3 regions of the Amycolatopsis sp. NPDC059021 genome follow, and region 3 is predicted to be linked to each of the others. Evidence: riboswitches for the same ligand, from Rfam matches in the RefSeq annotation. Region 3 holds a riboswitch; each other region holds the start of a gene.

Region 1 (9,689 bases), on a different contig from region 3:
CCGAGGGCAATCCGGCGCCGCTGCTGCAAAGCGCCTTCGCGGCGCAGGCCACGACGGCGAAGGCGGACGGGTTCGCCGTCCAGCGGGCCGACGCGTCGGGCAAGAACCTCGAAACGCTGTACGGCCAGGACGAGGGCAGCGACGGCAAACCGCTCACCGCGTCGCTGAGCGTCGCGACGCAGAACGCCGCACAGTCCGCTGTGGACGGTTACCAGGGCAAGGCGATCATGGTCGTGCTCCAGCCGTCCACCGGTGATCTGCTCGCGGTGGCGCAGAACGCGGCGGCGGGTACCGAGCCGAAGGCGTTCAGCGGGTTGTACGCGCCGGGCTCGATCTTCAAGATCGTGACGGCCACCGCCGCGCTCGAACAGGGCCTCGCGACCGCCGACACGGCGTTGCCGTGCCCCGGCAGTGACCAGATCGGGACCCGGACGATCCCCAACGAGAACCGCTTCGACAAGGGCACGATCCCGTTGCACCAGGCGTTCGCGTTCTCGTGCAACACGACGTTCGGCAGGCTGGCCTCGCGGTTGCCCGCGGACGGGCTGGTCAAGGCCGCCGACCAGTACGGGCTCAACGCCGACTTCGACATCCCCGGCCTGCAGACCGAGGCCGGGAAGGTGGTGTCTGCCACCGGGAACGACCGGCTGGTCGAGGACGGCATCGGGCAGGGGGACGTGCAGGTCAGCCCGTTCGGCGCGGCGCTGATGGCCGCGACGGCCGCGTCGGGCAAGGCCGTGACGCCGAAGCTGTGGCACGGGCTGGACACCACGGTCGCCAAGCCGTACTCGCCGCCGTCCGCCGGGGTGCTGGGCGCGGTGCGGTCGATGATGCGGGAGGTCGTCACCACCGGTACCGGGAAGGCGGCGGCAGGGGCGGGGCAGGTCCACGGCAAGACCGGTACCGCGGAGTTCGGCGCCGACGGCCAGGCCAACGGCTGGTTCGTCGGCTACCGCGGCGACGTCGCCTTCGCCGTCCTGCTGGAAGGCGCGAACGACTCGAACCCGGCTGTCTCCCTCGCCGCGAAGTTCCTCAACGCCATCCACTAGCGCCCACCCGGGAGCCTGGCCCCGGAATGCCGTCAAGGCCACCTTACGGGCGTCAGACGCCCACAAGGTGGCCTTGACAGCACGTCGCGATAGGGGGCGGCGGTGGTTTCCGGCCGCCCGCTTCTGTCGGTCCCGCCGCCTAGGATGTACGGCAAGGGGGCCTCGAAGTGTCCTGAACGACGCGTTCGGGACGTTGAGTGTCTCGTCCGCGTCGTTCGCGACACCGGACGGCGGATTCAGGCCGAATCCACGAAGCGGGCGGCGGGGCCCGGGGTGCGGTGGATCGCGGACGGCGGTAGCTGGGTGTGCCCCGCCGCGCATTCCAGCACGATGCGGACCGGTTCCTCGCAGGCGTGGTCGTCGTCGGTGCGGTGGCGGACCACCACCGAGGGACCTTCCGGGCCGGCAAGGTACTTGTCGCCCCATTCCAGCAAGGCCACCAGGGTCGGCCGCAGGTCGAGGCCACGCTCGGTGAGCCGGTACTCGTAGCGCTGCCGGGCCCCCGGCTCCTGGTACGGGATGCGGTGCAGCACACCGGCTTCGACCAGGTTGTCGAGCCGGGTGGCGAGCAGGTTGCTGGCGATGCCCAGGCGGTCGCGGAAGTCGCTGAACCGGCTCGCGCCGTCGAGGGCCTCCCGGACGATCAGCAGTGACCAGCGCTCTCCGACGACCGACAGTGCGCGTGCCACCGAACAGTTGACGGGGTCGATGCGCCGGGCCGGGTCCATGGCCGCCACCTTACCCCCTGAGTTGACAATCTCCACTCAGCGGGCCTAGCGTTCGCCCGGCTGAGTTTAAAAAATAAACCAAGGAGCGGCCGACATGCCGATGCTGGACGTCTACATTCCCGAGGGAACCTTCGCGGCCGACCGGGAAACGGCGCTGCTGAACCGGATCACGGAGATCCTCATCCGGCACGAAGGGTTCGATCCCGCCGATCCGGTCACGCGCTCGGTCTCCTGGGTGTTCCTGCATCGCCCGGCCGCCGTCTACGTCGGTGGCGCGCCCGCGGACGCGCCGCGCTACAAGGTGGTCCCGTCCGTCCCGGAGGGACAGCTGGACGCCGGCAAGCGGGCGGGTGTCGTGCGCGAGGTCACCGAGGCGATCCTCGATGCCGAGGACGGCGCGTGGCCACGCGACCCCGGCCGGATCTGGGTGTTCCCCACGGAAATCCCCGAGGGGCACTGGGGTGGCTCCGGCGAGATCAGGCCCTTGAAGCGCATCCTCGGCCGGCTCACCGGCGACGATGCCGAGCGGGCGGCCGAACTCGCCGCCGAGCGCATCCTCGCCAGCCGCGCCGAACGTGCCCAGCTTCCGGACCGCTCTCGCTGATCCGGTCCCCGAGCCGTCCGGCGGCAGCGCGCGGATCGTTCGGCCGCGCCCGAACGATCCGCCTTCTACGGTGGGGACATGGAGACCATCGCACTGGCCGAGGTGGCCGCGGTGCTCGCCGACCCGAGCAGGGCGACGATGTGCCTGGCGTTGCTGGACGGCCGCGCGTGGACCGTCGGCGAGCTGGCCGCGGCCGCGCGGATCGCGGTGTCGACGGCGAGTGAGCATGTCACCCGGCTGGAGGAAACCGGGTTCGTCGCGCGGGTGAAACAGGGGAGGCACGCCTACGTCCGCATCGCCGACCCGCGGGTGGCGGAGCTGATCGAACATCTCGCGCAGCACGCCGATCGCCGCCCGATCACCGGCCTGCGCTCCTCGGTGCGCGTCCGCAAGCTCGGGTTCGCCCGCACCTGCTACGACCACCTGGCCGGGAAGCTCGGCGTCGCGCTGCGCAACGGGATGATCGCGCGCGGGCTGGTCGACACCGGATCGGGGCTCACCCTCACCGCTCACGGGCACGACGTGCTGGCGGAGCTGGGGGTGGATCTCCCCAGTGGCAGGCGGCGGCCGCTGCTGCGTGACTGTCTGGATTGGACGGAGCGCCGCGAACACCTCGGCGGCGGCGCGCCCGCCGCGCTGCTGGAACGGGCACTGGCGGCGGGCTGGGTCGAACGTGGTCACCAGGCACGCGCGATGCGGGTGCTGCCCGCCGCGGCCGAACCGTTCGCGACGCTCGGTGTCGACCTCGACACGCTGGAAGAGCCGGTATTTTGATGTTTCTTTAACACATCGGGTGAGTGCCACTCGGTGTCGGTACACGATCGTGTGAGCACCCCGCCTCCTTATCCTGAGAGCCCACGGCGACCGGGAAGGGAGGCGACATGGATCAGCTTCCCGTGCTGCTCGGCGTCGGCGGGATCGTGCTGCTCGCCTCCGTGGTGGCGGTGCGCCTGTCCGTCCGGCTCGGACTGCCCTCGCTCCTGCTGTACTTGGGGATCGGTGTCCTGCTGGGCGAAGCCGGGTTCGGCATCCGCTTCGAGAATCCCGAGCTGACGCAGTCGCTCGGCATCGCCGCGCTGGTGCTGATCCTCACCGAGGGCGGGCTCACCACGCGGTGGCAGGCGGTGAAACCCGCGCTGGGGCCCGGAATCGCACTGTCCACTTTGGCCGTCGTGGCGAGCGTGGCGGTCACCGGCAGCGCGGTGCACTGGCTGCTCGGCCTCGACTGGCGGCTCGCGCTGTTGTGGGGCGCGGTGCTCGCCTCCACCGACGCGGCCGCCGTGTTCTCCGTGCTGCGCAACGCCGGGGTCGGCAAACGGCTGGTCGGCATGCTGGAGCTGGAATCCGGCCTCAACGACGCGCCCGCCTACATCGCCGTCGTCGTGCTGGCCACCGGGTCCACAGTGGACTGGACGCTGCCGCTGCTGGTGATCTACGAGCTGGGCGCCGGGCTGGTGATCGGCCTGCTGCTCGGCTGGCTCGGGGCGCTGGCGCTGCGCAGGGCGGCGCTGCCCGCCACCGGCCTGTATCCGCTCGCCACGGTGTCGGTGTGCGTCCTGGCGTTCTCCAGCGGGCAGCTCGCGCACGCCTCCGGCCTGCTCGCGACGTACGTCGCCGGGCTGGTGCTGGGCAATTCCCGGCTGCCGCACCGATCCGACACGCTGTCCTTCGCCGAAGGCCTCGGCTGGCTCGCCCAGATCGGGCTGTTCGTGCTGCTCGGCCTGTTCGCCTCGCCGAGCAGGCTGCTGGAAACGCTGGTGCCGGGGCTCGTGGCGGGCGCTGTCGTCCTGCTGCTCGCGCGCCCGCTTTCGGTCCTGCTGTCGATGCTCCCGTTCCGCGTGCCGTGGTGGGAACAGGTGTTCCTGTCGTGGGCCGGCCTGCGCGGCGCGGTGCCGATCGTGCTCGCGATGATCCCGCTTTCCCAGGGCGTGCCGGGCGCGCAACGGCTGGTGGACGCGGTGTTCGTGCTGGTCATCGTGCTGACCCTGGTGCAGGGCGCGACGCTGAGCCCGCTCGCGCGGGTGCTCGGGCTGGCCCGGCACACCGAACCGCACGAGGTCGAGGTCGACTCCGCGCCGCTCGACGAAATGGGCGCCGAGCTGCTGCAGGTCCGTATCCAGGCCGGATCGCGGCTGCACGGCGTGTACCTCTCGGAGCTGCGGCTGCCGGCCGGCGCGACGGTCAGCCTCGTGGTGCGCGACGGCGCCGGGTTCACGCCCGAGAAGACCAGCCGCCTCCAGGAGCACGACCAGCTACTGGTGGTGACCACCGAACGGGCCAGGAGTGCCACGGAGCGCCGGTTGCGGGCCGTGGACCGGGCAGGCCGCCTGGCCCGCTGGAAGGGCGAATCCGGCCGCTAGCTCACAAAACCGGCCTCGATGGTTGGTAGTTTTCCGTAGATCTTTCCACCGTGTGTTCCCCTGACGCACCCTTTCGGGCTAATGTGCGCTCGCATCGTCTACCTCGAATGGGTGAGCTTCTCGGGCTAAGGAGTACACACGGTGATGCTGAAACTGAGTGCGCGCTGGGCCGGCTTCGCCGCCGCGACGACCGCCGGAGCGTTGCTCCTGGCCCCCGCGGCCTCCGCCGCGGACACGTTTCCCGCCTTCGCCCTGCCGTTCGCGGCGGGCCAGCTCGTGTATTCGGCCGGGATCCACTCCGACGACGGTGGCAGCGGCGTGAAGAACGCCATCGACTTCAGCCCGGCCGACAAGACCGTCCGTGCCCCGCTGGCCGGGACCGTGCATCTGCAGCACTGCGCTGGGGGTGACTGGGTGACCATCGACCACGACGGCGGCTGGCGCACCGGGTACTACCACATGGAGAACATCCAGGTCGCCGACGGACAGCGGGTCGCGCCCGGCGCCGTCCTCGGTTCCACCGGCAACGCCCTGCCCTGCGGCGGCAGCACCACCGGTGCCCATGTCCACTTCACGCTCTGGACGCTGCCCGCCACGACGGCGTCCGGGAATCCCGGCGACGCAAGGGATTGGCGCGCTCGCGGGAACTGGAGCGGGCTGTCCTACGCCGAGGTCTCCGGCGAACTGGCCGCCGCGCTCGGCGAGCCGATCGACGGCAAGGAGCTGGGCGGATGGCGGTTCGCGGCGGGCGCCGAGCAGTACGAGGGGACGGCGACGCACCTGACCGACCAGTCGGTCGTCCGGCTGCCGGGCCGCTTCCGGGTGACGGCGTAGACCGCAATGACCGCAATTCCGGAGAGTGACGGCCGTCTCAGTCACCCGGATGGGACTGGATCGGCGCACGCGGTGTCGGCTATCTTCGTCGTCAGGTCATGAGTGCCAGCGCTAAGCCCCGGCTTGCTGGCCGGCAACCCTCCAACCGCGGTGGGGTGCCCCGGGTGAGGACCGGGCCTGTCGCGAGGTGCGGCGGGCAAGCGCGGGCCCCTCGCCGGGGGTCCCCCGGACCGCCGAGGAGGCACCCGATGACACTCGCCGTCGATCGTCAGAACACCACCGAAACCACCGTTACCGTTGCGCCGCAAGGAATCCCGGCGGTCGCGGGTGCCGGGCTGAGCGTTCCGCTCGTCACCGGCGGCGAGATCGGCTACGCGAACCTCGACCACGCCGCGAGCGCGCCCTGTCTGGACGCCGTGCGCCGCGCGGTGGACGAGTTCCTGCCCTGGTACGCGAGCGTGCACCGCGGCGCCGGGTTCGCCTCGCAGGTCTCGACGCGGCTTTACGAGCGCACGCGCGACATCCTGCGCCGGTTCGCCGACGCGCGTTCGACCGACACCGTGGTGTTCACCCGCAACACCACCGATTCCTTCAACCTGCTCGCCCGCAGCCTGCCCAAGCACACCTCGGTGGTCGTCTTCGACACCGAGCACCACGCCGCGCTGCTGCCGTGGCGGGGCCCGAACGTCCGCCGGATTCCGACGCCACGCACCCGGCTCGCCGCAGTGTCCGCTGTGGACGAAGCGCTCGCGGAATGCCCGCAGGGGCCCCGATTGGTGGTCGTCACCGGAGCGTCCAATGTGACCGGTGAGCTGCTGCCCGTCGCGGAGATCGCGGCGGTGGCCCGCCGCCACGGCGCCCGGATCGCGCTCGACGCCGCCCAGCTGGCCCCGCATCGCCGGATTTCCTTGCGGGAACTGGATGTCGACTACGTCGCGCTGTCCGGCCACAAGCTGTATGCGCCGTTCGGTGCCGGTGCGCTCATCGGCCGCGCGGACTGGCTCCGTGCCGCCCAGCCGTATCTCGCCGGTGGCGGCGCGACCAAGCTCGTCACGGGCGAGGCCGACGACCTCGGCGTCGTCTGGAACGCCGGACCGGAACGGCACGAGGCCGGTTCGCCCAACACCGTCGGCGTGTACGCCCTCGGCGTCGCGTGCGAACAGCTCGCCGCCCACTGGGACGCCGTCGGCGCGCACGAAGAGGTCCTGCTGGCCCGGCTGCGCAAGGGGCTCGCCGCGATCCCGGGCTGCGCCGAACTGCGGCTATTCGACGCGCCGGTGGACCGCGTCGGCACGGTGAGCTTCGTGGTCGACGGCTTCGAGCCCGGCTGGCTGGCCGCGGTGCTTTCGGCCGAGTACGGCATCGGCGTCCGCGACGGCGCCTTCTGCGCGCACGTCGCGACCAAGCGGCTCATCGGCGTCGCCGGGGGAGCGGGTCAGCAGGCGGTGCGGGTCAGCCTCGGTCTCGGCAGCACCACCGAACACGTCGACCGGCTCGTGCTCGCGCTGCGCCAGATCGTCGCGCGTGGTGCCCGCTGGGAGTACGCGAAGCAGGACGGCCGCTGGGCGCCGGTCGGCGATCCGCGCGAACTGCCCCCGTTCTGCGCCTGAGCTGAAGGGGACTTTCCTCTCGTGACGTGAGCTGAAGGGGACTTTCGTCGCATCCCATGCACGGAAAGTCCCCTTCAGCTCACGGGTGATCCGCTATCGTGGCGCGATGGCGAACGCGCGGCCACGGTACTGGTTTCCCTTGGCGCTGCTGGGATTCGCGCAGCTGCTCCTGGTCGCGGCGGCACTGCTGAGCGCGAGCTCGCGGTTCGGCGTCAGCATGTCTTCGCGGAGAAACCCGGTGAGCGGCGGACTCTTCGGGATCGGCGCCGAGACGTCGACAGGGTGGTTCGCCTATGTGGACTCGCCGCCGTCCTACGCGTTCGCGAGTGTCGGGGCGGGCTGGCTGTGGGTGCTGGTGGCGGCCGTCCTCGGCGTCGCGGCCTGGTACTTCGTCCTGGCCCGGCGCGCGGGCAGCCCGCCGCGCACCGGCCGGTTCGTGCTGCTCACGCTCGGCGCGCTCGTCGCCGTACCGCTGCTCGACCTCGTCGGGTTCTGGCAGTTCCGCCTGGACGCCGACGTGCGGGGCCCGATGATCGCGACCCTCGGCCTCGTCCTGCTCGCCTGGTTCGAGCGCAGCGTGCTCGTGCTGGTGGTGACGGCGGTGTTCGTGCTGGCCGCCGTGGTGTTCCTGCCGGGCATCGCCGGGGCCCTGGTCTCGGCCGTGGCGCTGCTGGCCGGGGCGTTCGCGGCGCTCGCCGGGCCGCGGCGGGGACGTCCGGAGCCTGCCGCCGACACGGACTGAACGCGTGCCGTGGACAATGGACCGGTGAGCACCGAGTCCTCCCCGTCCGAACCCGAGACGACCCCGGCAGCGGACCTCCCGCCGGATCCGGCCGTGACCAGCGAATCCGCGGTTTCCGAGCCGGACGAGACGGGCCCGTCGAAGGCGTTGCCGAGGCGCACGGTGGCCATCGTGTTCGCCGTCGCGGTGGTGATCTGGGTGATCGACCTGGTCACCAAGAACCTCGCCGCGGCGAACCTGGAGGGCAAGGAGCCGGTCCGGGTCCTCGGCGGGCTCGTCTACCTGCAGCTGGTGCGCAACCCCGGCGCGGCGTTCTCCATGGCCACCGGCATGACGTGGGTGCTCGCGCTGGTCGCGGCGGCGGTCGTCGTCGCGATCGTGTGGCTGTCCCGGCGGCTGCGCTCGGTGGGCTGGGCGATCGGGCTCGGCCTGGTGCTCGCCGGGGCACTGGGCAACCTGACCGACCGGATCTTCCGCGCGCCCGGCCCGTTGCAGGGCCACGTCGTCGACTTCATCTCCGCCTTCGCCCCGAACGGCCAGGGCTGGGCCATCTTCAACATCGCCGACTCCTCGATCTGCGTCGGCGGCGTGCTGATCGTGCTGTTGTCGTTGCTGGGCAAGGATTACGACGGGACGTCGACGAAGGACAAGAAGAAGGCCGCCGCCGAAAGCGCCGGGGAACAGGCGTGAGCGCGCGGATGCTGCCCGTCCCGGACGGGCTCGACGGCATGCGTGTCGACGCCGGGCTCGCGAAACTGCTGGGGCTGTCCCGCACGGTCGTCGCGGAACTCGCCGAGTCGGGCGATGTGCTGCTGGACGGGCGTCCTGCCGGGAAGTCGGACCGCCTCACCGCGGGCGGGCTCCTGGAAGTGACACTGCCCGATCCGGAACGGCCGATCGAGGTCGTCGCCGAACCGGTCGAGGGCATGCGGATCCTGCACGACGACGAGGACATCGTCGTCGTCGCGAAGCCCGTCGGCGTCGCCGCGCACCCGAGCCCCGGCTGGGCGGGCCCGACCGTGGTCGGCGGCCTGGCGGCGGCGGGCCTGCGGATTTCGACGTCGGGCGCCGCCGAGCGCCAGGGTGTCGTGCACCGGCTCGACGCGGGGACCAGCGGCGTGATGGTGGTGGCGAAGAGCGAACACGCCTATACTGTGCTGAAGCGGGCGTTCAAGGAACGGACCGTCGACAAGGGCTACCACGCCGTCGTCCAGGGCCATCCGGATCCCACGCGCGGCACCATCGACGCCCCGATCGACCGGCATCCGCGCCACGACTACAAGTTCGCCGTCGTCACGGGTGGCCGTCCGAGCGTCACGCACTACGAGGTCACCGAGGCTTTCCGGGCCGCGTCGTTCGCGCAGATCAAGCTGGAGACGGGCCGGACCCACCAGATCCGGGTGCACTTCTCCGCGCTGCGGCACCCGTGCGTCGGCGACCTGACCTACGGCGCCGATCCGGTGCTCGCGCGGAAACTGGGCCTCTCGCGTCAGTGGCTGCACGCCAGGACGCTCGCCTTCGCGCACCCCGCGGACGGCCGGTGGGTCGAGTTCGAGGCCGAGTACCCGGACGACCTGTCGAGCGCGCTCAAGATCCTCCGCGACGAAACCTGACTTTGTTGCAGTAGCTGAAACAACTCCCGCGTTCGGGCGGATTGTGCCGACGCGCGCGGAAACCGGTTCATCACCACTTTTCGTGAGTGATGATGACCGCATGGCGATGGCCGATTCGGATCCGGCAGTCCGTGCGCGGGAACTGGGCG
Region 2 (9,689 bases), on a different contig from region 3:
CACGACGGCGGCGACGAGGACGAGGGACAGCGCGGTGGCGTTCATCGGACCCTTTCGGGGTTTTCGCGCACGCGAAAACCTCAGGTCCTCCAGGCTTTTGTCCCGTCAGATGAACGGCGGGCTCCTGAGCCGCCGATGGTGCCGCTCGGACCTGTCCCACCAGCCCTCGTTGTGTTCTCCCGCAGGTGCGGGCCGATGGCGGAACCCTAGGCACTGACTCCACCCACCGTAGTACGCGTAAGCGATCACGTCGAGGCCCTCGCGAGGCCGTCGGAGCAGGCTGTTAGGCTTGCCGTTCGTTGCCGTGCGGCATTCCGTCATGGAGGAAACCCGCGCACCGCCCGCGAGGGTGGCCGGGGCCACAGAGTTATCCAGCGACGCGGCAGCGAACTCACCGAGTACGAACAGGAGCGCCACCATGGCCAACATCAAGTCGCAGATCAAGCGCATCACCACCAACGAGAAGGCGCGTCAGCGCAACCAGGCGATCCGGTCCTCGGTGAAGACCGCGATCCGCAAGTTCCGCGAGGCCGCCGAGTCCGGGGACAAGGCCAAGGCCGTCGAGCTGCAGCGCGAGGCCGCCAAGAAGCTGGACAAGGCCGTCACCAAGGGCGTCATCCACGCCAACCAGGCCGCGAACAAGAAGTCCGCGATGGCCAAGCGCGCGAACAACATCTGAGCCCGCTCTCCGCAAAGGCCCCGGCGACCTCGGTCGCCGGGGCCTTTCGCGTGTCTTCGCCTCAGCGGTCGCCCTTGGCGGCGACGACCTCGTTCACCGCGCGCTCCAGTGCGTAGTCCGGGCTCGCCGCGGCACCCTTGACCTCGGAGTTGAGCCGAGCGACGACCCGCATCGCGGTGGCGAGGCCGTCGGAGTTCCAGCCCCGCGACTGGCCCTGCGCCTTGCGCACCTTCCACGGCGGCATCCCGAGTTCCCCGGCCATCTGGTTCGGGTTGCCCCGCCCGGCCGCCGAGACCCTGGCGATGGTGCGGACGGCGTCGGCGAGCGCGTCGGCGACGAGCACATGCGGCACCCCCAGCTGCATCGCCCAGCGCAACTGCTCCAGCGCGGCCGCCCTGTCCCCCGCCACCGCCTTCTCCGCGACGGCGAAGCCCGTGACGTCGGCGCGGCCCCGGTGGTACCGGCGCACGGCCTGCTCGTCGACGACGCCGCCGGAGTCCGCGACCAGCTGTGTCGCCGCCGACGACAGCTCCCGCAGATCCGAGCCGACGGCGTCGATCAGCGCGAGCACCCCGGCGCCGTCGATCTTGCCGCCCGCCCGGCGGACTTCGTTGCGGACGAACGACTCCCGGTCGGCGGCCTTCGTCAGCTTGGCGCATTCGGTGATCTGGGCCCCGGCCTTGCGCAAGGCGGCGGGCAGCGCCTTCGCCGCCTTGCTCCTGCCGCCCCCGGTGTGCACGACGACCAGCACGATCCCGTCGGCGGGGGCCTTGAGGTAGGACAGCACGGCGTCGGACAGCTCCTGCGAGATGTCCTGCGCCGCTTCGAGGACGATCACGCGGCCCTCGCTGAACAGCGAGGGGCTCACCAGTTCGGCGAGCTCGGGCGCTGTGAGTTCCGACACCCGCATCCTGGTCATGTCGGCGGTCGGATCGGCCGCCTTGGCGGCGTCCAGGGCGGCGCGGACGGCCCGTTCGATGAGCAGTTCTTCCTCACCGAGCACGAGATGCAGCGGTGCGGTGGCGGTGGCTTGCGCGGTCACCCCCCGATCCTCTCACCCGCCCCGCGACACGCCCGCTCCGGTGACACCGGCGCGCCCACCGTGGCACGAGCCGATCAGGATGCCGTACGGTGTGTCCCGAGGCGGCGCCCGCGCGGCGCGCCGACAACCGAATACCGCTCATCCAGAGGGGCAGAGGGAACGGCCCGACGAAGCCCCGGCAACCGGCGTCAAAGCCTGTCATCCCGCGATCGCGGGGTAGCTGACGAACACGGTGCCAATTCCGGCCCGCCTCGGCGGGACAGATGAGGAAAGGAACCTCGCGATGACCGCAACCCTCGGCACGACCTCCACCACCAAGACCCCGGACCTGGGCCCGGCCGTCGAACTGGTGTCGAAGGAAGAGGGTCACCGGCAGCCGCTCGCTCCCGAATTCGTCTCCGCCGAAGACTTCTCGCCGCTCGAGGTCGCCTACGACTTCGGCCGGGTCCGGCGCGAGGACATCGAAGCCGGCCCGAAGAACATCTGGCGCTACAAGAAACTCCTCCCGGTTCCCTCCAACGTCGAGGAGATCCCCAACACCGAGCCCGGCGCCACCCGGCTGATCCGGGCCGACCGGCTGGCGAAGGCGCTGGGGGTCAAGCGGATCTGGGTCAAGGACGACACCGGCAACCCGACCCACTCCTTCAAGGACCGGGTCGTCGCCGTCGCGCTGGCGGCCGCCCGCGAGTTCGGGTTCGAGGTGCTGTGTTGTCCCTCGACCGGGAACCTCGCCAACGCCGTCGCCGCCGCGGCCGCCCGCGCGGGCTGGCAGTCCGTCGTGCTGATCCCGAAGACGCTGGAGCGCGCCAAGATCCTCACGACCGCGGTGTACGACGGCGCGCTGATCGCCGTCGACGGCAACTACGACGACGTCAACCGCCTCGCCACCGAACTCGCCGCCGAGCACGAGAGCTGGGCGTTCGTGAACGTGAACGTCCGCCCGTACTACTCGGAGGGCTCGAAGACGCTGGCCTTCGAGGTCGCCGAGCAGCTCGGCTGGCGGCTGCCCGAGCAGATCGTCGTGCCGATCGCCTCCGGCTCCCAGCTGACCAAGGTGGACAAGGGCTTCCGCGAGCTCGGCCAGCTCGGACTGGTGGAAGCCAGCCCGTACAAGGTGTTCGGCGCCCAGGCCACCGGCTGCTCGCCCGTGTCGGCCGCGTTCCGCGCCGGGCACGACGTCGTCCAGCCGGTCAGGCCGGACACCATCGCGCGCTCGCTGGCGATCGGCAACCCCGCCGACGGCCCCTACGTGCTCGACGTGGTCAACCGCACCAACGGCGCGATCGAGGACGTGAGCGACGAAGAGGTCGTCGAGGGCATCCGGCTGCTGGCCCGCACCGAGGGCATCTTCACCGAGACGGCGGGCGGGGTCACCGTCGCCACGGCGAAGAAGCTCATCGAAACCGGCAAGCTCGACCCGGACGCCGAGACCGTCCTGCTGATCACCGGTGACGGCCTCAAGACGCTCGACGCCGTCGAGAACCACATCGGCCCCAAGGCGACCGTCCCGCCGTCCGCCGCCGCCGTGCGCGAGGCCCTCGGCTACTGACGCCGGCTCACCGCCGGGGCGGGCCACGCGGCTCGCCCCGGCGGGAGACCGCCGGACCGCCGCCGTCCGGGACCACCGCGGTGTCGCCGTCGATATCGGTGCGGGTCACCAAGGCCCCCAACGCGATCAGAGCGTCCACAGTGGACTTACTGGGGTGGCCGTAGCGATTTCCCGCGCCCACACTGGCCATCGCGACGCGGGGCGCGACGGCCGCGAGGAAGTCCGGCAGCGAATACCGCGACCCGTGGTGGGGGACCTTCAAGACCTCCGCCCGCAGATCCGCTCCCCCGGCCAGCAAATCGGCCTGCGCGGCCAATTCCACGTCGCCGGTCAGGAGCACGCGCCCGGCCGGGGTGCCCGCGCGCAGCACGACCGAGCTGTTGTTGACCATCGTCCCGTCCTGCTCGGCGGCCGACCGCGCGGGTACGTACCGCGGCCCGAGCACCTCGAGGGACAGCCCCGGCCACTCCAGCCGCTGCCCGATGGTCAGCTCCAGCAGCGGTACGCCCTGGCGCCCGGCCTCCTCCGCGACCTGCCGCCAAGCCCAGCCCGGCGCCCGGCCAGGCCCGACCGCCACCGCACCCACCGTTCTGCCCTCGAACACCGACACCAGCCCGCCGAGATGGTCGGCGTGCAGATGGCTCAGCACGATCAGCGGCACGCGGTCGACGTCGAGCCGCCGCAGGCACTCGTCGACCGGGCCGGGTTCGGGCCCGGTGTCGACGACCACCGCCCGGCCGCGCTCCGCCGTCGCCAGCACCAACGCGTCCCCCTGGCCCACATCGCATTCGACCATCGCCCACGAATCCGGCGGCCAGGCCGGGGCGAGCACCCGGACCGGGACGAACACCAGCAGCACCACGGCGAGCACCACCGTCACCAGCACCCGGATCCGGCGCAGCCGCAATGTCACCACCAGGACGGCGAGCAGGCCCGCCGCCAGCAGGCCGCCCCACCAGCCGCCGGGCCAGTCCAGGACGGCACCCGGTGCCCGCGCGCCGTGCCGCGCCACGAGGATCAGCCAGCGTGCCTCCGGATCGGCCAGGTGGACCAGCACGTTCCCGGCGCCGGGCCACCACGGGCCCACCACGGTGGCGAGTACTCCGAACACGGTGGCCGGGGCCACCACCGGCGCCGCGAGCACGTTCGTCAGTACCGACACCAGGCTCACCGAACCCGCCATACCCGCCAGCACCGGCGCGGTGACCACGAACGCCGCGAGCGGAACGGCCAGCCCCTCGGCGTAGCCCGCCGGAACACCCCGGCGCACCATCGCGTCCGCCCAGCGCGGCGCCAGCAGAACCAGCCCGGCCGTGGCCAGCACCGAGAGCGCGAAGCCGAAGTCGACCGCCATCGCCGGATCCCAGATCACCAGCGCATAGACCGCAAAGGCCAGCGCGGGCAAGGCAGAGCCCCGTCTGCCCAGCGCCAGTGCGAGCAGGCCGACCGCGCCCATGACCCCGGCCCGGAGCACGCTCGGCTCCGGACCCGCGAGCACGAGGAACCCGGCCAGGCACAGCCCGGCCGCGATCGCCGAGGCCCGCGGCCCGATCCGCAGCACGCGCAGCAGGAGCAGCACCGCACCGCAGACGATCGCGAGATTCCCGCCGCTGACGGCCGTGAGATGGGACATCCCCGCGGCGACGAACTCGTGCTCGACTCGTGGCGGCAACGCGCTCGTGTCCCCGACGACCAGACCGGGCAGGAGACCGGCGGGTTCTTCCGGGAGGCTCGCGCACAGCCGGTGCAGCCCCGCACGCAAGGACTCGGCGGCCCGCTGCCACCACGGTGCGGTGCCAGGATCGCCGGGCGGCCCGCGCACCGACAGCACCGCGACGGTCAGTTCCGCGCCCCGCGCGGGCCCCAGTTGCCCGGAGACCGTCACGGCCTGACCGGGCAGCATGCCCGACCACGGCGTGACCGGGGCGAGCAGCAAGACACGTCCGGTGCTCTCGGCGGGCCGCCCCGCGACTTGCGCGGAGGTCACCTCGGCGGGAAGCACGACCGAACGGGCACCGGCCTGGCGGTCGGCGTATCCGGCCGAGCGAACCGGTTTCGGACGTTCGGTGAGCACCACTCGCAGCACGGCCGGAGCCCCATGGGCGGCGGCCGCGCGCAACGGATCCTGTTCCGCGTCGCGAACACGCAGCGCTGTCGGGCCCGCGAGCGCCAGCCCGAGCACCAGCAACGCACCCGCCGAAGCTCGCCAGGACGGGCGGCGCCAGCACACCACCGCGCCCGCGAGCGCGGTGACCGCTCCCCCGGCCACCGCCGCCCACCACGTACCGAGCAGGGCCGCCAGCGTCACGCCCCACACCGCCAGCGCGGCCGGGACGAGCCGAGGATCCTGCGCACGCCACCACGGCAACGGCTGCCGCGTCTCCGGAGTACCGGGCCCCGCGCTCATCCGACGCTCACCTGCTCCCGGATCTTCGAGAACTTCGCTTCGCCAATGCCTTCGACGTCGCGAAGTTGCTCGACACTGGCGAACCCGCCGTGCCGGGTGCGCCATTCGACGATCCGGCGGGCCATCACGGCGCCGACGCCCGGCAGCGTGTCGAGCTGATCGGCCGTGGCCGCGTTGAGATCGACCTTGCCCGGTGGCGCCCCCGCTCCACCGGGCCCGGCCGCCGCCGGCGCCGGGACACCGACCGCGAGCTGTTCTCCGTCGGTCAGCCGCCGGGCCAGGTTCAGCGCGCTCAGGTCGGTGCCGGGTTCCGGGCCACCGGCGGCACGGAGCGCGTCCGCGACGCGTGCCCCCGCGGGCAGGCTGATCAGCCCCGGTGCGCGCACCCGCCCGATCACGCTGATGACGAGACCGGTCTTCGGCTGCGGGGGCTGCTCGGCCACCGGTTTCGCGCTCGGCAGCCCCGGCGGGCTCTCCGCGGCGGGCCTGCCGCCGAAGAGCGCCACCGCGCCGAACACCAGCAGGACGACGCCGACGAGGACGGCGCCGAGCACGAGCCGTCGTTTACCGGCCGAGCCGCCGGCCAGCCCCGCGGGCAGCCAGCGCCGGACCAGCCGCCCACCGGGGCCCATCGCAGGGGCGTCCGGGGACAGCTGATCGGCCAGCCACGCGAGCCTGGCGTTGACGGAGGAGCCCGGGTCCCGGGCGGCGGGGTCGAACACACGATCGACGTTAGGACAGCCGGAAGCCGTCCGGCAGGGGAAATCGGCGCGGCTGTGGACAAGTGGGGTCCTGTGGACAGATCACCGGCCGAGACCGGGATCGAGCGGTTTTCCGTCGTACCCGGAGGCGATACTGAAGGGTTGCCCACTCACCCCTAGCGGCGAGAACCCAGCCGACGCCGATGTGTCCACTATGGACGTTCAGCCGGTCGCGCGCTGGACGACGACGCCGAGCACACCGGGGCCGGTATGCGCACCGATCACCGCGCCGATTTCCGAGACGACGCAGCCGGACGAGCCGGGTACCGCCTCCTCCAGCCGGTTGGCCAGTTCGACCGCCCGCTCCGGCGAGGCGAGGTGATGCACCGCCAGCTCGACCTCGCCCTGTCCGGCGGCCGAAACCGCCAGCTCGACCAGCCTGGCCACCGCGCGGTTCATCGTGCGGACCTTCTCCAGCGGCCGGATCCGGCCATCGGCCATGTGCAGCACGGGTTTCACCGCGAGCGCCGTGCCGAGCAGCGCGGCGGCGGGGCCGATCCGCCCGCCCCGGCGCAGGTAGTCCAGCGTCTCCACGACGAACAGCGTCTCGGAGTGCTCGGCGGTCGCCACCGCGGCGGCCTCCACCTCGGCCGCGGACGCTCCGGCCGCGGCGGCACCGGCGGCGTGCAGGGCCGCGAAACCCAGGCCCATGGCGGTGGTCCGCGAATCGACCACGCGTACCCGATCCGGCCCGACCTCCTGCGCCGCCAGCACGGCGGCTTCCCAGGTGCCGGACAGCTCGCTGGACAGGTGCACCGACACGACGGCATCGGCGCCCGCGTCCAGCGCGGCGCGGAACTCGGCGGCGAATTCGGCAGGGGTGGGCCGCGAAGTGGTGACGATCTTCCGCTGCCCCAACGCTTCGGCGAGCGCGGCCGGGCCCATCTCGGTGCCGTCGAGGGACACCACGCCGTCCACGAGGACGTGCAGGGGCACCACCCGCACCGCGCTGCGCTCGGCGAAACCCTCGGGCAGGTGGGCGGTGGAATCCGTGACTACCGCGACCGACACGCGCGTCAGCCTACGTGGCCGGGGGTGAGGGACGGCGTCATCAGCGCCGCCATCGCGTCGCCGACCGCGGCATGCCCCGCCCAGCCCCAGTGCATCCCGTCCGGGTTCCCGTGCCCGCCGCGGACGTGCTCGCCGACGACGGCGGGGAGATCCAGCATCGGCACGTCCACCCGCGCGCCCCACTCCGCCAGCGCGGTGGTCGCGCCCGGATGCGCGGTGTGCACGCCGCCGTACGCGGCGGCGCGGTGGACCGACGGCAGCATCCCGAAGACCGGCAGCTCCGGCCGGAGGATCCGCAGTGCCCCGACCGCCGTGTCGAGGTAGTGCACGGTGAGCTTCGCGGGCAGCACGACGGGACGGCCGCGCAACGCGATCGCGAGCCGCGGCTGAGCGGCGAGGTAGGCCTTGCGGGCGAGCCTGCGGACCGGATCCGGCCGCAGATAGCGCAATCCGGTGCGCAGATACGTCGGCAGGGGCGAAGGCAGGGTGTCCATGCTGCCGACGGCGAGGACGACGGCGTCGACGTGGTGCAGATCGGCCCATACCCGCGGGTCGCCGATGAGCGACCACCAGGCATCCCGCGCCGTCCAGCCGAAACCGGCGACGAGATCGGCGCTGCCACCGAGCGCGTCGGCCGCGATGTTCGGCCACAGCCGGGGTTCGTCGGCGGCACACGGCCCCTCGGGTCCGTGGAAGCTCAGCGAATCGCCGAACACCAGCAGGCGTGGCCCCATCGTCAGCCGGTGATACCCGCGTTGTACGCGTACAGCCGCCACTTCCCGTCCCGCTGGACGAGCTCGACCCAATGGCAGTTCACGATCCCGCCCAGCGAGGGCCACACCTCGACGGGCAGGCCCAGCAGCTTCGCGGTCAGCGCGATGATCAGGCCGCCGTGCGTGGCCAGCAGCACCGTGTCCCCGGCGCCGGAGTTCGGCAGGCTCAGGTCGGCGACGACCTCGATGGCGCGCTCGGCGACGTCCACCCGGGACTCACCGCCGGGCGGGGCCCAGGTGGCGTCGGCACGCCAGCGGTCGCGCTCGCCGGGATAGGCCGCGTCGACCTCCTCGCCGGTGAGGCCCTGCCACTCCCCCAGATGCGTTTCCCGCAGCCGCTTGTCGATGCGCAACTGGACGCCGAGCGCCTCGGTCAGCACCGTGGCGGTATCGGTCGCGCGGCGCAGGTCGGAGGCGATGACGAGCTCCGGCGAGAACCGCGCCAGCCCCGGCACCGCGAAACGCGCCTGGTTCCACCCGACCGGGGTCAGCGCGGAGTCGAGATGCCCCTGCATCCGTCCGGCGGCGTTGTAGTCGGTCTCCCCGTGCCGCCACAGCACCAGCCGCCGCGGGTTCACAGCGAGTCCGGCCCCTCGTCCGCGGCGTCACCGTCCTCGCCGGGCTCGGCCAGCCCGGCGACCTCGATGCGCGGACAGTCCTTCCACAACCGTTCGAGGCCGAAGAAGACCCGCGCCTCCTGGTGCTGGACGTGCACCACGACGTCGACGTAGTCGAGCAGCACCCAGCGGCCCTCGCGGGCGCCCTCGCGGCGGACCGGTTTGTGCCCGGCCAGCCGCAGCTTCTCCTCGACGTTGTCGACGATCGCGCCGACCTGGCGTTCGTTGGGGGCCGAGGCGATGACGAAGGCGTCGGTGATCACCAGCTGTTCGGACACATCCAGCACGACGATGTCGCTGGCCTTCTTGTCCGCCGCGGCGTGCGCGGCCGCTACGGCCAGCTCCCGTGCCTGGGACGTGGCTGTCACAGTGCTCCTTTGTCGTTGGGGATGCGCCCGAAGAGCGTACCCGGCGGCACCGACATGCCGTGCATCACGCACCTTCGTCCTTGCGATACAGGTCCTTCTTGGCGATGTAGCGGACGACGCCGTCGGGCACGAGGTACCAGACCGGCTCACCCCGCTCGACGCGTTCGCGGCAGGCCGTAGACGAGATCGCCATCGCGGTCACCTCGACGAGGCTCACCTTGCCGCTGGGCAGATGATGCGAGTTGAGCCGGTAGCCGGGCCGGGTCACGCCGATGAAATGCGCGTAGGTGAACAGCTCGTCGGCGCGGTGCCAGGTCAGGATCTGCTCGAGCGCGTCCGCGCCGGTGATGAAGAACAGCTGGTCGTCGGGGTACTCGGCGTGCAGATCGCGCAGCGTGTCGACGGTGAACGTCTGGCCGCCGCGGTCGATGTCCACCCTGCTGACCGAGAAGACCGGGTTGGACGCCGTCGCGATGACGGTC
Region 3 (9,689 bases):
ACCAAGACCATCGTGGTCCACCCGCTGAAGAACTACATCGAGCACGTCGACCTGCTGGTCGTCAAGCGCGGCGAGAAGGTCACCGTCGACGTCCCGGTCGTCGTCACCGGCACGCCCGCCCCGGGCACCCTGGTCACCCAGGACCTCGACACCCTGCAGGTCGAGGTCGAGGCCCTGCACATCCCCGAGCAGGTCGAGGTCTCGGTCGAGGGCGTCGAGGCCGGCTCCCAGATCCTCGCCTCGCAGGTCACCCTGCCGCAGGGCGCCACGCTGATCACCGACGCCGAGGCGCTCGTCGTCGCGGTGAACGAGGCCCGCGCCACCGAGTCCGAGGACGAGGGCGGCGAAGAGGCCGCCGCCGAAGAAGCCGCAGAATAAGGTCCTTATCTGTGAGTGAAGACGTGCCGGGGGCCGGCGAGCTGGTACTGCTCGCCGGCCTCGGCAATCCCGGGCCGCAGTACGCCGGAAACCGGCACAATGTCGGGTTCATGGTGCTCGACGAGCTGGCCTCGCGGATCGGCGCCAAGTTCAAGGCCCACAAGAGCGGCGCCGAGGTGCTCGAGGGCAGGCTGGCCGGCTCCCGGGTCGTGCTGGTCAAACCGCGTTCGTACATGAACCTCTCCGGTGGCGTGGTCGTCGGCGCCGCCCGGTTCTACAAGGTCCCGCCCTCCGGTGTCGTCGTGGTGCACGACGAACTGGACGTCGATTTCGGCGCGCTGAAGCTGAAGCTGGGCGGTGGGGACAACGGCCACAACGGCCTGCGGTCCATCACGAAATCGCTGGGCACCCGTGACTACTACCGGGTCCGCTTCGGCATCGGCCGCCCGCCCGGCCGCCAGGATCCGGCCGATTTCGTGCTCAAGGACTTCTCGACGGTGGAGCGCAAGGAGCTCCCGTTCGAGGTCGACCGGTGCGCCGACGCGGTGGAGGCGCTCGTCTCGGCCGGTCTGGCCGCCGCGCAGAACGCCTTCCACGCGGGCTGAGGAAGCTGGCAACCTGGAGTCATGACCCCCGATGAAGTCCGGGAGGTCAGCTTCGGCAAGCCGCCCTTCGGCAGGAGGGGCTACAACGAGGACGAGGTCGACGCGTTCCTCGACCTCGTCGCGCAGGCACTGGCGGGCCGGAACACGCTGACCCCGTGGGACGTGCACAACGTCGAGTTCAGCAAGCCCCCGCTGGGTATGCGCGCCTATCACATGCGCCAGGTCGACGCCTTCCTCGATGACGTCGAGGAAGAGCTCTGGCGCCGCCAGGACGCGCCACCGCCCGGCGGCTGAACCACGTCGCCGCTGGTGGCAGCCCACGTAATCATTCTGTGATGTGTGACACAGCGCGTTCGGTAGTCCCGGCTCACTCGATGGGCGATTGTTGGCCGCCTGATCGGGGTGAGGAGTCGGACGAGGTCTTTCGGGGAACTCTTCAAGGGTTTAGGACGGACTACGGGAATCCGTAACCCACCCCTCAATCGGAGAGAGAGTCCCATGTCGTTCACCGCCGAAGACCTCGCCGAGGTCACCTTCGGTAACGCCCCGATCGGCCGCCGCGGCTATGCCAAACACGAGGTCGACGCGTTCATCCGGCGTATCGCGAAGACATTCGCCGAGGAGGACGACCTGACCGCGGCCGAGGTCCACCACGTGATGTTCTCGCGGCCGCTGATCGGCAAGCGCGGCTACGACGAGCGCGAGGTCGACGAATTCCTCGACGAGGTCGAACAGCAACTGGTCGCCGAAACCGGGCGGCGCGTTCCCGGGGTGCCCCTCGCCCGTGTCCAGGACGAGGCGACCGACGAGCGAGCCGCCCCCGAAGCCCTCGAAGCACTGGAGGAGCCCGCCGAGCGCATCAAGGAGCGGTAATGGCCGTGACGGCGATCGAGGCGCGGACCATCCAGTTCGACCGCGCCCCGCTCGGCACCCGCGGCTACTACGAACCCCAGGTCGACGCCTTTCTGGAGCGGATCGCCGCGACACTGGACGGCGACGACGACCTCACCGCCGTCGATGTCCACGACGTCGCGTTCAGCAAGGCGCCACTGTCCAAGCGCGGCTACGACCACGCCGCCGTCGACGCCTTCCTGCGGCTCTGCGAAACCACTCTCGCCGACAACAGCGGGAGCGGGACCTTCCACATCGCGCCGCCGCTGGAGCACACCCACAGCCGCCGGGGCTTCTGGCGCCGCTGACGAACGGCGAACTCGCGTACCCAGGCGGTCGGTTCGCGTACCTAGCGGGTCGGTCGGCGAACCGACTGTCCGGGTACGCCGGCCGACCGTCCGGGTACGCGAGATGGCGTTCCGGGTACGGTTACTCGGCGTTCTTGGCGATGCGGTCGGCGTACTGGACCGCGGTGGCGGCGCGCTTGACCTTGCCCGACGGCGTCTTCGGCAGGCTCCCGGCGGGGAGCACGACCACGGCGAACGGGCGCATGTCGACGGCGTCGCGCACACGGGCCGCGACCTCTTTGGACAGTGACTTCTCGGCTTCGGGATCGCCGGCGAGCTTCGATTCGACGACGACGGCGAACCGTTCGCGCCTGCTGCCCGCGTCGAGCCGCACCGCGACAGCGTTTCCGGCACGCACGCCCTCGACCGAGGTCGCCGCCCGCTCGATGTCGGTCGGGTACAGGTTCCGGCCGCCCATGATGATGACGTCCTTGCGGCGCCCGCAGATCACGATCTGCCCGTCGACCAGATACCCCAGATCGCCGGTGTCGAGCCAGCCCTCGGCGTCCTGTGTCGCGAGTGGACCGTCCATGGTCAGGTAGCCCGGGGTCACGGCCTCGCCGCGCAGCCGGATCTCGCCGACTTCGCGTTCCCCGAGCCGGTTTCCCTTGTCGTCCACGATCTCCGCTTCGAGCCCGTCGAGCGGGCGGCCGAGCACCGCGAACGAACGCACGTCGTCGGTGCCGCGCCGCGGGTCGCTCTCGGGCACCGGCACGGCGCGGTTGTCCGCCTCCAGCGCGTCGGCCTCGACGACGTCGAGCGTCAGCCCGGTGAACAGCGGCGCGAAGGACACCGCCAGCGTCGCCTCGGCCATGCCGTAGGCCGGGAAAACGCATTCCGCGGGCATCTTGAACCGCGCCCCGGCGTCCACAAAGGTCTGCACGGCGGTCTCGTCGATGGGTTCGGCGCCGTTGAGCGCGATCCGCAGCTTCGACAGGTCGTAGGCGTTGTCGTCCTCCACACGCGCCATCCGCCGCCCGACGATGGCGTAGGCGAAGTTCGGCGCCGCGGTCGTGGTCCCGTTGTACTTGCTGATCAGCTCGGGCCAGATCAGCGGCCCGCCGAGGAACTCGACCGGGGTGATCTTGACCAGTTCGACGCCGAAGGTCATCGGCACGGTCAGGAAGCCGACCATGCCCATGTCGTGGAAGGTCGGCAGCCACGAGACCATCACATCGACGTCGAAGTCGAACTCCGCGCGGTCGACCATGGCCTTCACGTTCGAATACAGGTTGCCGTAGGTGATGCGGACGGCCTTGGGATCGGCGGTCGAGCCGCTGGTCAGCTGCAGCAGCGCGGTGTCGGACTCCTGCGTGGGCACCACCGCGTCGAGCGGCTGCGCGTCCGCGAGGTCGGTGATCAACCGGAACCCGATGCCGTGCTCGGTGAGCACCGGCGCCAGCTGGTCGAACGGTTCGCCCAGCAGCACCAGGTCGGAGCCGATCATGCGCAGCACGCGGACGGTGTCGGCGGCCCATTCGGCGAGGTCGGTCCTCGGCGTCGGCTGATGCAGCATCGTGACGCTGCCGCCGGCCAGCCACACCGCCTGCACGGTCGGCGCGATCAGCGCGGGCGCGGCGGCGAGCACGGCGACCGCGCTGCCCGGCTTCATCCCGCCTTCGACCAGCCCACCGGCGACCTTCAGCGCCTGCCGGTGGATTTCCGCCCAGGTCCGCCGGACGGGCTCCTTGGGCTCCCCGGTGACCATCCCGCGCTGCTGACCCCGCCCCGCCGCAGTGGCGACGAGCGTGTCCACGAACCGACTCATGCGATGCAGATTACTGTCTGCGTGTCACGACCCGCCCGCCAACGCGGCAATCCGCTATTCGAGCGTTTCCGATGTCTCCAGCCAGCGGGCCTCGACGTCGCCGATCTCCGCCTGCACGGCCTTCAGCTCGGTGTTCAGTTCCATCAGCCGCGCCGGGTCGGTCGCCGCCTCCAGGAGCACCGCGAGGATCTTCTCCTCCTTGCCGTGCAGCTGATCGAGCTTCCGTTCGAGCCGCCCCAGTTCCTTCTGCGCCGCCCGCACCTCGGCCGCGCTCTTCTTCGCGGCCGCCTTCTCCTCCGCGGCCGTGCCGTGAAGGCCCCCTTCACGGCGTCCAGTGCCGGTAAGGAGTCCTTCACGGCCGGACTCCCGGCGGGTGAGGTACTCGTCGATGCCGCCGGGCAGATGCGTCACCTTGCCGTCGCCGAACAACGCGACCGTCGTGTCGCAGACGCGCTCGACCAGGTACCGGTCGTGCGAGACGACGACCATCGTGCCCGGCCACGAGTCGAGCAGGTCCTCCAGCTGCTGCAGCGTGTCGATGTCGAGGTCGTTGGTCGGCTCGTCCAGCAGCAGCACGTTCGGCTCGGCCATCAGCAGCCGGCACAGCTGCAGCCGCCGCCGTTCCCCGCCGGAGAGATCCTCGACGGGCGTCCACTGCCGCGCGGCCGGGAAGCCGAGCTTCTCCCCCAACTGCGAGGCCGACATCTCCTGTTTGCCGAACACGACGCGGCTCGCGACCTGTTCGATCGCCTGGAGCACCCGCAGGTCACCGGGCAGATCGTCGAGTTCCTGCCGGAGATGTGCCAGCCGGACGGTCTTTCCCTCGACCCGGCGGCCGGTCTCCGGTTCGACGTCGCCGCCGAGCAGCTTCAGCAGCGTCGTCTTCCCGGAACCGTTGACGCCGACGAGACCGATGCGGTCGCCGGGGCCGACGCGCCAGGTGACGTGGTCCAGCAGCGTCCGATCGCCGACACCGAGCGTGACGTCTTCCAGTTCCAGCACGGTTTTCCCGAGCCTGCGCTTGGCGAAGGCCAGCAGTTCCACCGAATCCCGCGGCTCCGGGACATCGGAGATCAGCGCCTCGGCCGCTTCGATGCGGTACCGCGGCTTCGACGTCCGCGCCTTCGCACCGCGCTGGAGCCACGCGAGTTCCTTGCGTGCCAGGTTCTTCCGCTTCTCCTCGGCCGTCGCGGCCAGCCGCGCGCGCTCGGCACGGGCGAACACCCAGTCCGCGTAACCGCCTTCGTACTGCTCGACGCGGCCGCCCGCGACCTCCCAGGTGAGCGTGGCGACAGTGTCCAGGAACCACCGGTCGTGGGTCACGACGACCACCGCGATCCGGCGGGCCAGCAGGTGATCGGCGAGCCAGCGCACGCCTTCGACGTCGAGATGGTTGGTCGGCTCGTCGAGCACGACGAGGTCGAGCTCGCCGGTCAGCGCGGCCGCGAGAGACACCCGGCGGCGTTCGCCACCGGAGAGGTTCGCGGTCGGGGTGTCCAGCCCGATCGCGGTGATCCCCAGACCGTCCACAATGGAGCGGACGCGGGCGTCGGCGGCCCATTCGTGCTCGGCGCCGTAGCGGGCGAGCACGACGTCGCCGACACTGCTGCCCTCGGGGAGTTCGGTCCGCTGGGTCACCACGGCCATCCGCAGGCCCCGGACCTGGCTCACCCGCCCGGAATCCGGCTCACTGATCCCGGCGAGGACCTCCAGCAGCGTCGTCTTGCCACCCCCGTTGAGGCCGACGACACCGATGCGCTGCCCTTCGGCCACACCGAGGGAAACCCCGTCCAGCAGCGGGCGCACCCCGTAGGACTTGCTCACCGACTCCAGGTTGACCAGGTTGGCCATCCGCTCAGCCGATCCTTTCCCTTACGCGAAAATCTCGTCCGACGGCAGGCGCCGTCGCTATCCACAAAGGACGTCCACTCCGGACACCCCGCTAGGTCTCACGCGTGCACTCTCGGCGGCGCCGGCCGCGGGGCGTCGTCCCCGCCGACCAGTCGCGCGCCGGGGACGGGGCCGTGCGCGACCCGCACCGTGCGGCACACCCCGGCACCGGACAGCTCGGCCGCGACCTCGACCGCGGACTGCGCGTCGGCGCACAGGAACGCGCACGTCGGCCCCGAACCGGACACCGTGCCCGCGAGCGCTCCGGCGTTGACCCCGGCCCGCAGCGTCCGCCGCAGGCCCGGCCGCAGGGACACCGCGGCCGCCTGGAGGTCGTTGCCGAGCAGCAGGGCGAGCTGCCGCGGATCGCCCGAGGCCAGCGCCTCGACCACCGGTGTGTGCGAGCCGATGCGCGGCGGCTTGCCCTCGGCCCGGAGCCGGTCCAGCTCGCCGAACACCCGCGGCGTCGACAGGCCGCGCTGGTCGAAGGCCAGCACCCAGTGGAACGTGTGCCGCGCCAGCACCGGCACGAGCTGCTCGCCGCGGCCGGTGCCCAGCGCGGTGCCGCCGTAGAGCGCGAACGGGACGTCGCTGCCGAGTTTGGCCGCGATCTCGGCCAGCTCGTCGCGGGTGACGTCCAGCTTCCACAGCGAGGCCAGCCCGACGAGGGTGGCCGCCGCGTCGGCGCTGCCCCCGGCCATCCCGCCCGCGACCGGGATGCCCTTGCGGAGCACGATGCGGACCTTCGCCTCGGCCCCCGGCTTCCCGGCGTACGCGGCCAGTGCCTGGGCCGCGCGCCACGCGAGGTTGGCGGCGCCGGTGGGCACCGAGCCCTCACCCTCGCCGTAGACCTCGATCCCGGGCTCGTCGGTGGCCATGACGGTCACCTCGTCGGTCAGCGACAGCGCCTGGAAGACGGTGACCAGCTCGTGATAGCCGTCCTCGCGCAGGTCGGACACCGAAAGGTGCAGATTGACCTTGGCGGGAACGCGAACGGTCACTGGGGGCGGTACAACGGCGAGCACATGCCAAGCCTACGTGGCCTCGCCCGGAACGCTCGCGGAAGGAGAACGCACGACACGCTCGGCGGCCCCGTAACGAAAAGGTCCGTGGGGGCCTCCTCGAGGGACTCCAGCTCCCTCGCAGTGGCCCCACGCTCCATACGGGTGCAGGTGATCAGGCGGCGACGCCCTGCGGGCCCCGGGTCGTGTGCGTGACCCGGCCGCCGCGCTCGGCGATCCAGGCCAGCGCCGCGTCCGACCGCTCACCGCGGACACCGAGCCGGAACCGGCCCACCGGGGTGTCCCCGATGCGGGTGAGCCCGCCGCCGATGGTGGCGAGTTCGACGTCGAAGCGGCTCGCCGCCTCGGGCAGCAGGGCGCCGACCGACGCGAAGCCGATCAGGACGACATCGACCGAGCGGTCGTAGCGCGCGGCCTGTGTGCGGGTGGTCTCGATCGCGGGCAGCAGCGTCTGCGCGGTGCGGCTGGCCGGGTCGGAGATCAGGTCCAGCACGGTGCCGCGTTCGATCACGGCGCCGTCCTCCAGCACGGCGACGTCGTCGCACACGCGCCGCACCACGGTCGCGTCCGGGGTGGTGACCACGATGGTGACGCCCAGCTCGGCCCTGGCGCGGTCGAGGACGGTCAGCACGGCCCCGGCCTCGTCGCTGTCGACGCCCGCGGTCGGGTCGTCGGCCAGCAGGACGGACGGGCTCGCCGCGAGCGCTTTCGCGACGGCGACGCGGCGCAGCTGGCCCTCGGTCAGCTCGGCCGGGCGCTGGGCCGCGCGGGGGGTGAGCCCGACCAGGTCGAGCAGGGTGCCCACGCGGCTGCGGCGCTGCGGGCCGTCGACGCCCAGCTGTTCCAGCGGGGTGGCGATGTTGCCGGCGATGGTCCGCTCGGCGATCAGCTCCGGCTTGGTGCCGACCACGCCGAGCTGACGCCGGATCTCCCGCAGCCGCCTGCCGTCGAGCGTGCCGGTGTTGAGGCCGTCGAGCCGGACCACGCCCCGGTCGGGACGCTCCTGCAGCGCGATGCAGCGGGCGAGCGTGGACTTGCCCGAGCCGGCCGGGCCGACGACGCCGAAGAGGGACCCGGCCTGCACGTCGACGCTCACGTCCCGTAGCGCGACGACCGGATTTCCGTTGTGGGGAAAGGACTTGGTCAGGTTTTCGACAGTGATCACGAAAGCTCCAGAAGCAGGGCGCAGCACCCCCAGGCGCGCGCGACCGTTCACCAGTTGACCGTCCGAAATGGACGGTGCTCACGAAAAGAAATTCAGGCGGCAGAACTCAGGCGAGAACGGTGGAGCGTCGACACGCACAGACCGTGCGGCGACCTTCATCGACTACGCGCCGCCTGGTGAGCAGGAGCGGGCGGGCAACCCTCTTCATGGACGTGGCCTCCATCGGTCCTGGCGGTAGCACCTGCCCCGGGGAGGGTGGTTGCTGCGACTTCGGCGAGCCAGGTCTCTCAGTCGCTCGGGATGGACGCTTCGAGTAAAACCGATCCCAGGGATTGAACGCAAGCCCATAGGCACAGATCACACGACTGGCCGTGCCCAGACCTCGGGATCGGGGCCGGACTTCAGCAAGCTGCGATAACGCCGTCACGCACCGGACGACCGGGGCGCGCGCCCCGCTGCCGCGACGATACGCGCGAAGTCCCCGACGTCAAGCTGTTCACCCCGGGTCCGGGGATCGATCCCGGCGGCAGCGAGCACGGCGCCCGCCCGGTCCGCGGAGCCCGCCCAGCCCGCCAGTGCCGCGCGCAGCGTTTTCCGCCGCTGTGCAAACGCGGCGTCCACGACACCGAACAGCGCTTCTTTGTCCACAATGGACTCTTCGGTGCCGGATTTCTTGTTCTCGAAGGAGAATTGCGCACGTTCGAAGGAAACCAGCGCGGAATCCACGTTCGGCACCGGCCAGAACACGGCTCGCGGCACGGCGGCCACCTTGCGGGCGCGGCCGTACCACGCGAGCTTGACGCTGGGCACGCCGTAGATGCGGCTGCCGGGCCCCGCGGCCATCCGGTCGGCGACCTCGGTCTGCACCATGACGAGCCCGCGCGTCAGCGACGGCAGTTCGGCGAGCAGGTGCAGCACGACGGGCACCGCGACGTTGTAGGGGAGGTTCGCGACGAGCGCGACCGGCTCGGCGGGCAGGTCCGCGGCCTTGACGCGGAGCGCGTCGGCGCCGACGACGGTGAGCTGCCCGGCGGCCTCCGGGCCACGCTCGGCGACCGTCGCGGGCAGGCGCCCGGCGAGCACCGGGTCGATCTCTACGGCGATCACCTCGGCGCCGGCGCCGAGCAGGCCGAGGGTCAGCGAGCCGAGCCCCGGCCCGACCTCGAGGACGACGTCGCCCGCCCCGACCCCGGCGAGTTCGACGATGCGCCGGACGGTGTTCGGGTCGTGCACGAAGTTCTGGCCGAGCTTCTTCGTCGGCCGGACGTCCAGCTCGGCCGCGAGCCCCCTGATCTCGGCAGGGCCAAGCAGTTCCACCACCGGCAGATCGTACCCAGCGTGGGTGGGCGGGGGCGTGCCGAGGGACGCCTTCGGTGCGTTGGCCGCGCCGAGGGACGCCCCCGGTGCAGTGAACGCACCAAGGGCGTCCCTCGGTTGCGGGCGCCCCCACAGATGGCCACTCACGACCATTGGTGCGGCGAGCGTCACTTCGTCACAGCGAACGTGACAGCCGCCTTCATCATGTCACCCAGCCCGTTCCTCTCGGCTTTGGCTGTCGCGGAACCCACGGGGGCCACCGTGTAAGGGCCCAAAAGGGCCGTGGCGGCCAGACCCCCCCCCCCC

What was found. A riboswitch is a leader RNA that binds a small molecule or an ion and turns the genes downstream of it on or off. The one in region 3 is predicted to bind S-adenosylmethionine.
Region 1: another riboswitch for S-adenosylmethionine. It lies ahead of ACFWX1_RS37850 (aminotransferase class V-fold PLP-dependent enzyme); the one in region 3 lies ahead of ACFWX1_RS05375 (methionine ABC transporter ATP-binding protein).
Region 2: another riboswitch for S-adenosylmethionine. It lies ahead of thrC (threonine synthase); the one in region 3 lies ahead of ACFWX1_RS05375 (methionine ABC transporter ATP-binding protein).

The regions. Positions count from the first base shown of each region.
Region 1 covers NZ_JBHYIQ010000095.1:635-10,323, reverse strand. Annotated here, with positions in the region: gene ACFWX1_RS37880 (penicillin-binding transpeptidase domain-containing protein) at 1-1,049, shown strand, start outside; gene ACFWX1_RS37875 (winged helix-turn-helix transcriptional regulator) at 1,286-1,777, opposite strand; gene ACFWX1_RS37870 (hypothetical protein) at 1,872-2,381, shown strand; gene ACFWX1_RS37865 (ArsR/SmtB family transcription factor) at 2,460-3,155, shown strand; gene ACFWX1_RS37860 (potassium/proton antiporter) at 3,263-4,741, shown strand; gene ACFWX1_RS37855 (M23 family metallopeptidase) at 4,886-5,575, shown strand; SAM riboswitch class IV at 5,670-5,784, shown strand; gene ACFWX1_RS37850 (aminotransferase class V-fold PLP-dependent enzyme) at 5,824-7,185, shown strand; gene ACFWX1_RS37845 (hypothetical protein) at 7,292-7,927, shown strand; gene lspA (signal peptidase II) at 8,075-8,617, shown strand; gene ACFWX1_RS37835 (RluA family pseudouridine synthase) at 8,614-9,540, shown strand; gene ACFWX1_RS37830 (hypothetical protein) at 9,641-9,689, shown strand, end outside.
Region 2 covers NZ_JBHYIQ010000034.1:35,017-44,705, reverse strand. Annotated here, with positions in the region: gene ACFWX1_RS21190 (DMT family transporter) at 1-45, opposite strand, end outside; gene rpsT (30S ribosomal protein S20) at 419-679, shown strand; gene holA (DNA polymerase III subunit delta) at 741-1,721, opposite strand; SAM riboswitch class I at 1,857-1,991, shown strand; gene thrC (threonine synthase) at 2,005-3,270, shown strand; gene ACFWX1_RS21170 (ComEC/Rec2 family competence protein) at 3,278-5,677, opposite strand; gene ACFWX1_RS21165 (helix-hairpin-helix domain-containing protein) at 5,674-6,399, opposite strand; gene ACFWX1_RS21160 (DegV family protein) at 6,601-7,449, opposite strand; gene octT (diglucosylglycerate octanoyltransferase) at 7,455-8,183, opposite strand; gene ACFWX1_RS21150 (histidine phosphatase family protein) at 8,186-8,800, opposite strand; gene rsfS (ribosome silencing factor) at 8,797-9,207, opposite strand; gene nadD (nicotinate-nucleotide adenylyltransferase) at 9,272-9,689, opposite strand, start outside.
Region 3 covers NZ_JBHYIQ010000006.1:155,851-165,539, forward strand. Annotated here, with positions in the region: gene ACFWX1_RS05335 (50S ribosomal protein L25/general stress protein Ctc) at 1-378, shown strand, start outside; gene pth (aminoacyl-tRNA hydrolase) at 390-983, shown strand; gene ACFWX1_RS05345 (DivIVA domain-containing protein) at 1,005-1,277, shown strand; gene ACFWX1_RS05350 (DivIVA domain-containing protein) at 1,482-1,856, shown strand; gene ACFWX1_RS05355 (DivIVA domain-containing protein) at 1,856-2,182, shown strand; gene ACFWX1_RS05360 (fatty acyl-AMP ligase) at 2,304-3,989, opposite strand; gene ACFWX1_RS05365 (ATP-binding cassette domain-containing protein) at 4,044-5,840, opposite strand; gene ACFWX1_RS05370 (4-(cytidine 5'-diphospho)-2-C-methyl-D-erythritol kinase) at 5,939-6,904, opposite strand; gene ACFWX1_RS05375 (methionine ABC transporter ATP-binding protein) at 7,056-8,066, opposite strand; SAM riboswitch class I at 8,283-8,373, opposite strand; gene rsmA (16S rRNA (adenine(1518)-N(6)/adenine(1519)-N(6))-dimethyltransferase RsmA) at 8,490-9,386, opposite strand.